DNA from 2 places in the Paraburkholderia sp. 40 genome. Region 1 is predicted to be linked to the other one. Evidence: predicted binding sites of a transcription regulator. Region 1 holds the regulator's gene; the other holds the start of a gene.
The links. The regulator LexA, encoded in region 1, represses DNA repair genes until DNA is damaged. The targets are predictions, from matches to a motif close to ACTGTATNNNNATACAGT.
Positions count from the first base shown of each region.

Region 2: recA (recombinase RecA) is a predicted target of LexA. The motif match lies at 1,473-1,490, and genes of this name have one in related genera.

Region 1 is NZ_JBNPVY010000004.1:547,388-551,805, reverse strand. Features, by position in the region: gene cysT (sulfate ABC transporter permease subunit CysT) at 1-273, opposite strand, end outside; gene OKW28_RS24285 (sulfate ABC transporter substrate-binding protein) at 434-1,480, opposite strand; gene lexA (transcriptional repressor LexA) at 1,791-2,441, shown strand; gene OKW28_RS24275 (hypothetical protein) at 2,544-2,888, shown strand; gene OKW28_RS24270 (DUF2939 domain-containing protein) at 3,008-3,625, shown strand; gene OKW28_RS24265 (universal stress protein) at 3,744-4,211, opposite strand.
Region 2 is NZ_JBNPVY010000004.1:2,308,358-2,312,775, reverse strand. Features, by position in the region: gene OKW28_RS32450 (sensor histidine kinase N-terminal domain-containing protein) at 1-540, opposite strand, end outside; gene OKW28_RS32445 (response regulator) at 550-1,338, opposite strand; gene recA (recombinase RecA) at 1,592-2,668, shown strand; gene recX (recombination regulator RecX) at 2,676-3,434, shown strand; gene OKW28_RS32430 (DUF2889 domain-containing protein) at 3,565-4,239, shown strand; gene sucC (ADP-forming succinate--CoA ligase subunit beta) at 4,295-4,418, shown strand, end outside.

The DNA.
Region 1 (4,418 bases):
CGTGTAACGCACCAGCACCCACGCGACGAGAAAGCCGAACACCGCGTTGATCAACGCGCCGCCTAGCGCCGAGAAAAACGTCAGCCGATACGACGCGAGCACACGCGGCGACGTGACCGCGCGTACGAACTGATCCCAGTCGAGCGTCGCGGTTTTCAGAAAGGTCGCCGCCAATGGAATCAGCACCACGAGGCTCAGATAAGCCACCGTGATGCCGAGTGTCAGGCCAAAACCGGGCAATGCGCTCGGCTTGCGGAAGGTCAACGTGGTCATGCTGGATACTCGTTCATGGTTGATGCTCGCGCGGTTGTTCGTTTTGCCGTGCTGCCGTACTGCGGTACTGCCGCACTGCTGGCCACCGGACCCCGGTTAGCCGAAAGCGCGCCCATTGGGCGCGCCCTCTTTCCCCTGGCTGTGATTCAGGCGGTGGTTCTTACTGCGGCTGATAAATCGAATCGAACACGCCGCCGTCCGCGAAATGGGTCTTCTGCGCGTTGGTCCAACCGCCGAACGAATCGTCGATCGTGTACAGCTTCAGCTTCGGAAACTTCGCGGTCAGATCGGCGGGCACCTTGCTGGAACGCGGACGATAGAAATTGCGCGCGGCGATCTCCTGACCTTGCTCGCTATACAGGAAGTTCAGATATGCCTCGGCCAGCTTGCGCGTGCCGTGTTTGTCGACGACCTTGTCGACCAGCGCGACCGGCGGCTCGGCCAGAATGCTCACCGACGGCACCACGATCTCGAACTTGTCCGGACCAAACTCCTTCAGCGACAGGAACGCCTCGTTTTCCCACGCGATCAGCACGTCGCCGATACCGCGCTGCACGAAGCTCGTGGTCGCGCCGCGCGCACCCGAATCGAGCACGCCGGCGTTCCTGTACAGCTTGCCGACGAACTCCCTGGCCTTCTGGTCGTTGCCGCCCGGTTGATGCTCGGCGTACGCCCACGCGGCCAGATAATTCCAGCGCGCGCCGCCCGAGGTCTTCGGATTCGGCGTCACGATCGACACGCCCGGTTTCACCAGATCGTCCCAATCCTTGATGTGCTTCGGGTTGCCCTTGCGCACCAGAAACACGATCGTCGACGTGTACGGCGATGCGTTGTCCGGCAGACGCTTTTGCCAGTTCTTGTCGACGAGCCCCTTGTTCGCGATCGCGTCGATGTCATAGGCGAGCGCGAGCGTCACGACGTCGGCCTGCAGTCCGTCGAGCACCGAGCGAGCCTGAGCGCCCGAGCCGCCGTGCGACTGCCTGAAGGTGACGGCTTCGCCGGTCCTGGCCTTCCATTCCTTGCCGAATGCCTGATTGATGTCCTGATACAGTTCGCGCGTCGGATCGTAGGACACGTTCAACAGCGAGGTGTCGGCGTGCGCGACGCCGCTTGCGCCCAATATGCCGAGCGCCCCCGCCGCGCCGACGGCGAGCGCCGCGATCAGTCTTCTGGTTCGAGCCGCAAGCCCCGTATGCCGATGGTTCATTTCAATTTTTCTCCGCGTGATGTCCGCTGATGAGCGTCTGGTGTTGTTCTGCGTCGCGGTCACGTGCACATGAGCGCCAACCGGAGGCCAGTCTATCGAAGCGCCTTCATCATTAAAAATAATGTTTCTTCATTTTTTAATACTCAAAAGTGGTAACGACAGATGCTCCGGCTGTTGGGACGCCGAAAACGCCGTCGTGTCGCCGATAAACGACGTCCCAGCGCGACCCTTGCGCCGAACTTAAAGTAAAGCTTGAAATGCGCCGAATACTGTATAAAAATACAGTCACCTGTTCATACATACAGTGGCTATGACAAAACTCACCGCACGACAGCAGCAGGTTTTCGATCTGATCCGCCGCGCGATCGAACGCACCGGCTTTCCGCCCACTCGCGCGGAAATTGCCGCCGAACTCGGGTTCAGCTCGGCCAATTCCGCGGAAGAGCATCTGCGCGCGCTGGCGCGCAAGGGCGTGATCGAACTCGCGGCCGGCGCGTCGCGCGGCATCCGCCTGCTGTCCGGGCAGGAGGACGCGCCGTATCAGTTCACCCTGCCGCATGCGGGCCTGATGCAGTTGTCGTTGCCGCTGATTGGCCGGGTCGCGGCGGGTAGCCCGATCCTCGCGCAGGAACATATCTCGCAGCACTACGCGTGTGACCCGGCGCTGTTCTCGAGCAAGCCCGACTACCTGCTGAAGGTGCGCGGCCTGTCGATGCGCGACGCGGGCATTCTCGACGGCGACCTGCTCGCGGTGCAAAAGCGCACCGAAGCGAAGGACGGCCAGATCATCATTGCGCGGCTTGGCGATGACGTGACGGTCAAGCGTCTGAAGCGCCGGCCGAACGGCATCGAACTGATCGCCGAAAACCCCGATTACGACAACATCTTCGTGGAAATCGGCAGCGCCGATTTCGCGCTCGAAGGGATCGCGGTCGGGCTGATCCGCCCCAGCGAGTTCTGATCTTTCGCTGTCGCCGGAACGCTTGCGCCGGTTTGTCCAACCCAAGCCGCATTTACGCCCGCATCTACGCCCGCATCTACGCCGCATCGCCTGGAGAGACTCATGGAACGCCTTGCCCGCCTGTTGCCCTTTCGCCAGTTCGGCCGTCTGCGCCATCTGCGCAAGCTCACGCCCTGCGCGCTAATCGAGGCGCCCGCTGCGCGCACGCCCTCGCTGTTCGACGCGACTGCCGAAGCTTCCGGTCTGCCGTCGTCGTTGCCGGCGTTCGCGCGCGTGTCGCTGAATTCGGCGCTGAACATCGCCGAGCCCGCGCGTCGCGCGCCGGTGCGGGTCTATCATGGACCGTCGCGACTGATCATGGTCGGCACGGTCGACGCCGTATGCCGTATGATCGATCGTTGCATAGCCGACGAAGCCAACGTGCACGGCGCGGTGTTCGAAGCGTGAGCGAATCCTGAGTACGCATGCAACAAGCACCTCGGATGTTCAGAGATTCGCGCGGGATGGGATCGTTTCGACCTCGCCGTGGTCGACGTTAGATCATCACTGACGTGGAGTCCCATTCGATGACAATTCGGAAACGCACACAGGGCAGCGCCACCCGGCCGCTGCTGATCACGCTGATCGTGGTGATCGTGATTGCCGCGCTGGGCTTTATTTATGCGTCACCGTATCTCGCGGTGAACAATCTCAAACGCGCCGCCGATGCGCGTGACGTGCAAACCGTCAATCAGTATGTGGACTTTCCCGCGCTACGCGATAGCCTGAAGCAACAGGTGGGCGCCATGCTGACACGCCGGCTTGAGGCGGATGCCGGCAACAAGATGGCCACGATCGGCGCGGTGATCGGCGTGACGCTGATCGGCCCGCTCGTCGATGCCTATGCGACACCCGACGGCGTCGCGGCGCTGCTGAACGGCATGCCGCCGCGTGGCACGCCGGGCGAGCAACCGTCCGCGCCGCCAACCGCGGGCGGCGAAGCGCCGGCCACGCCAGCCGCGGGCGACACCACCACGCAGGCAAGCGCACCGCCGCCCGGGCGTCAAAGCACGGCGGGCTATCGCAGTCTCAACGAGTTTGTCATCACGTACCGGCGTGGCGAAGGTAACGCGAATTATTCGGCAATCTTTCGTCGCGAAGGTCTGGTCACGTGGAAGCTCGCGGCGATCAATCTGAACGAGTGAGGTCGGAGCCTGGCCGGATGGGATGCGTAGCTGGCCATCGGGGCCGGCCACGCGACAGGGTCTATACACATCTGGGCTAGATGACGGGGCGCGCGGCTTCGCGTCCCTCACTAGCCCATTACGCCGCAGCCGCCTGCTGCTGCTCCTGCGCGGACGAGCACGCCACCAGAATGCTGCACGACACGCGGTCGAGCAGCGGCGTGTTGCCCGCCCCCATCCACCATCGCGACAAACCAGTCCGGCAGCGATGACCCACCACCACAAGGTCGACCTGCAACTCGTTGGCAAGATTGGCGATCTCGTCGATCGGATGACCGAATGCGAAATGCCCTTCCGCGCTCACGCCTCGCTCGGTCAGCCAGTTCACGCCCTCCTGCAGAATCTCGCGGGCAGTTTTTTCGAAGCTGCCGCAGGCGACGTCCGTCAACAGGCCCGCGCTCTGCGCGATGCTCGAACGCATGTCGACGACCGACAGCAGATGCGTTTCCGCCTTCAGTTCCAACGCCAGATCGGCACCGCAACGCAGGGCTTTGCGGCCTTCGCGCGAGCCGTCGTAGCACAACAGGATTTTCTGGTAGCTCGCCATCTGCTTTCTCCATTCGCGCGGAAAGCGCGGTCTGAATCAATCATGGTGCGCCGCAATTCGGCTTGCAAGGGATGGAAAACGCTAAGTACATACTCGGTGCATGCCGATCCAGTCTGCACAAGCGTTGGGCGACCCGACGCAGCGTTTGCACACGGATGCCGCAATGCAAAACTTCGTTTGCGAACGCTGCGTCGACACACTGCGGGC
Region 2 (4,418 bases), 1.8 Mb from region 1:
CGCGCCCGGCGTCTGCGGAAACTCGACGGTCGTGTAGGCGACGCGGATGTCGTTGCCGCGCAGCACGTCGTCGCGGAATTCGACGAGGCCCGGTGGCGGGCGGTCCTCCTCGTGCGGCAGTGGCATGTCACGCTCGCCGGCCACGAGTTCGCCGCGCGTGCCGAGCACCTGAAAGAACACGCTGTCGACGTTGTCGGCGCGCAGGAAATCGCGCGTCGACTCGGGCAGCGACAGCTCCGCGACGCCGTTGACCGGATGGATCTGGCGCGCGAGCACGTAGGCGTCGGTTTCGAGCGCGCGGTCGAACGGCCCGTTCGCAATCGACTTCGCGACCAGATAGGTGACCGCGAGGCTCATCGGCCAAAGCAGCAGCAGCGGCGCGAGCATCCAGTCGAGAATTTCGCCGAACAGCGAGCGCGGACGCGCTTCGGCGGCGGCTTCGGTTTCGTCGGGCGGGGCGAACGGATTGGCGTAGCGCGCGTCGCGCGCCTCGTCGAGGTCCGCAGCGTGCGCCGTGGCGCGATCAGCGCGTGCGGACATCGCGGGCCTCTATTTGTAGTGGTGGCTCGCCGGCATCGCGGCGGACGACGGCGCGGTGGACGCTTGTGCCGCTTGTGCCGTCTGCGGCTCGGAGCCGGCCGGGGTGGCGGGCGCACTCGCATTCGCCGGCGGCGCCGCTTTTTCGAGACAGTAGCCGAGCCCGCGCACGGTGATGATGCGCACGCCGCTCGGTTCGATCTTCTTGCGCAGCCGGTGCACGTAGACTTCGATCGCGTTGTTGCTGACTTCCTCGCCCCATTCGCATAGATGGTCGACGAGCTGCTCTTTCGAGACCAGCCGGCCTATCCGTTGCAGCAGCACTTCGAGCAGCCCGAGCTCGCGCGCGGACAGATCGATCGCCTGGTCGTTGACGTAGGCGATGCGGCCTACCTGATCGAACGACAGCGAGCCATGCCGCACGACGGTCGGGCCGCCGCCCGCGCCGCGCCGTGTCAGCGCGCGCACGCGCGCTTCGAGTTCGTTCAGCGCGAAGGGCTTGGCCATGTAATCGTCGGCGCCGAGGTCGAGGCCTTTGACGCGTTCGTCGACGCTATCGGCGGCGGTCAGGATCAGCACGGGCAGGTTCGAATTGCGCGCGCGCAGGCGGCGCAGCACCTCGAGCCCGGACATGCGGGGCAGGCCCAGATCGAGGATCAATAGGTCGAACGTCTGCATTGACAACGCGGTATCGGCTTCCACGCCGCTTTTCACGTGATCGACCGCATAGGCCGATTGGCGGAGTGATCGAACCAGACCGTCCGCGAGTATGCTGTCATCTTCGGCAATCAGAATTCGCATGATGCGCCAGCCTGGCTTTGCCGGCACCGTGGGGTTGCCCCGGTGCGCAGCGGTCTCCGAACATTATTGTGGGTAGTTGGGGCGACGCGACAGTAAAAATGCGCGTTCACATCACAATCGCGCTTGCCAAAACTACTGTTTTTTTATACAGTGTCTGCGTTTCGTGTGATGTCCTGGAGACTCCGCTCAATTCGAGTGGAACCACGGGTGCACACCTGCCTCAGACGCCGTTCATCATAGCAAAGGACGATTCATGGAAGAAAGCAAGAAAGGCTCGGCTGGACTGACTGCTGAAAAGAGCAAGGCTCTCGCCGCCGCGCTCGCGCAGATCGAAAAGCAGTTCGGCAAAGGGTCGGTCATGCGGCTCGGCGCAGGTGAGGCAGTCGAAGACATCCAGGTGGTCTCCACCGGATCGCTCGGCCTCGACATCGCACTGGGCGTCGGCGGTTTGCCGCGCGGCCGCGTGGTCGAAATCTACGGTCCGGAATCGTCCGGTAAAACCACGCTGACGCTGCAGGTCGTCGCCGAAATGCAGAAGCTCGGCGGCACCGCGGCGTTCATCGACGCGGAACACGCGCTGGACATTCAATACGCGGGCAAGCTCGGCGTGAACGTCGCCGACCTGCTGGTCTCGCAGCCGGACACCGGCGAACAGGCGCTCGAAATCGCCGACGCGCTGGTGCGCTCGGGCTCGATCGACATGATCGTGATCGACTCGGTCGCGGCGCTGGTGCCGAAGGCGGAAATCGAAGGCGAAATGGGCGACTCGCTGCCGGGTCTGCAGGCGCGTCTGATGTCGCAGGCGCTGCGCAAGCTGACCGGCACGATCAAGCGCACGAACTGCCTCGTGATCTTCATCAATCAGATCCGCATGAAGATCGGCGTGATGTTCGGCAACCCGGAAACCACCACGGGCGGTAACGCGTTGAAGTTCTACGCGTCGGTGCGTCTGGACATTCGCCGCATCGGTTCGATCAAGAAGAACGACGAAGTGATCGGCAACGAAACCCGCGTGAAGGTCGTCAAGAACAAGGTGGCGCCGCCGTTCCGTGAAGCGATTTTCGACATCCTGTACGGCGAGGGCATCTCGCGTCAGGGCGAAATCATCGACCTCGGCGTGCAGGCGAAGATCGTCGACAAGGCCGGCGCATGGTACAGCTACAGCGGCGAGCGCATCGGTCAGGGCAAGGACAACGCGCGTGAATTCCTGCGCGAAAACCCGGACATCGCTCGGGAAATCGAGAACCGTATCCGCGAATCGCTGGGCGTCACCGCGATGGCGAACGCCGTGACCGGCGCGGACGCTGAAGTCGCGGGCGAAGAAGAGTAAGCATCAAGTGATACGCAAAGGCCGGCCGCTGTCCGGTTTCGACTCCGGACGCTATCCGGACGGCCCGCGCGACGCGGCGGACGGATCGCCTGAGTCCGGCGATCCGTTCGAATCGTTCGACGCACATGACCGCGCCGCGAGCCGCGGCCCGCAGCGTACGCGGTCTGCGCCCGCTGCAGCGTCGTCCAGCCGGGATTCCTCCGGACTCGATTCCCCAATCCCCTCCGAAGTCACCTACACCCGCTCGCGCCGCCAATCCGGCGAAGAGAAGCCGGGCCGGTCCGACGAAGACGACAGCAGAAAATCCCAACGCCCCGCCCGTTCGCTGAAAGCGCGCGCGCTCGGCTATCTGTTGCGCCGCGAATATAGCCGCGCCGAACTCGCCCGCAAGCTGAAGCCTTACGTCGAGGAAACCGATTCGCTCGACACGGTGCTCGACGCGCTGCAGGCCGAAAACTGGCTATCCGACTCGCGCTTCGCGGAAAGCCTGATCCATCGGCGCGCATCGCGGCTCGGCACGAGCCGCATTCTCGGCGAACTGAAGCAACACGCGCTCAATCCGGCGCTCGTCGAAGAGGCGAGTGCGCAATTGCGCGAAACCGAACTCGCGCGCGCCCAGGCGCTCTGGCGCAAGAAGTTCGGCCAGTTGCCGCAAACGCCGGCCGAGCGCGCGAAGCAGGCGCGCTTTCTCGCGTCGCGCGGCTTCTCCGGCGCGACGATCGGCAAGATACTGAAGGGTATCGACGACATCGGGGACGGCGACTAACACGCCAGTCTCGACGGGTAGGGCAATTGCCGCGCCGTAACCTGGCGCCAGGCCGTGCGCAATCGGGGCTGTCCCAAATACCCGTTATGCTAAAATTCAGAAGTTTTCCAATCCGGCCTTTCCTTCCCGCATGTCGCTTTCCCCGCCAGTGTCCCGTCAGTTGCGCCATCGTCGCGCAATCAGAGCGGAAGCTTACGAGCGAACCGATGGCCTGTGGGATGTGGAAGCGTGCCTGACCGACGAAAAGCCACGCGATGTGGCGCTTGCGTCGGGTGTCCGGCCCAATGGTCAGCCGATCCATGAACTCTGGCTTCGCATCACCATCGATCGCAAGCTCAATGTCGTCAACGCCGAGGCGTCGTCCGACTGGGTGCCCTATCCAGGGTTGTGCCAGGCCAGCAATCCCGCCTACCGTGCCCTCATCGGGCTCAATCTGTTCCACAACTTCCGTCGCGATGCTGCCCGTTTGCTGGCCGGCACGGCCGGTTGCACGCATCTCACCGAGCTGTGCGCGATCCTGCCGACCGCCGCGATCCAGGCGTTCGCCGGCGACGTATGGAACACCGATGACGGCACGCCTGGCGCGAACGCGGGTCCGGGAGACGAATCGTCTAACGGCACAGGCGAGCATTCCAACGACAAACCGCCATTCCAGCTGGGACGCTGCCACGCGCTGCGTTTCGACGGCGAGGCGGTGAAACAGTTTTATCCGCGCTGGTATGGTCATGCACCGCGTCCGGCGGAACGCGCGGCCTCGTCGGACGGCGCGGCGGCCCGCGAACGATGTGGCGACGCGTCGGCCTGAACGGCGGCAACGGAATCGAAGTTCTATCCAACTCTCAGACTGAAGGGAATCACGCATGAAGATTCACGAGTACCAGGGTAAGGAAATCCTGCGGAAATTCGGCGTCGCGGTACCGCGCGGCAAGCCGGTCTTCTCGGTGGATGATGCGGTCAAGGCCGCGGAAGAGCTGGGCGGCCCGG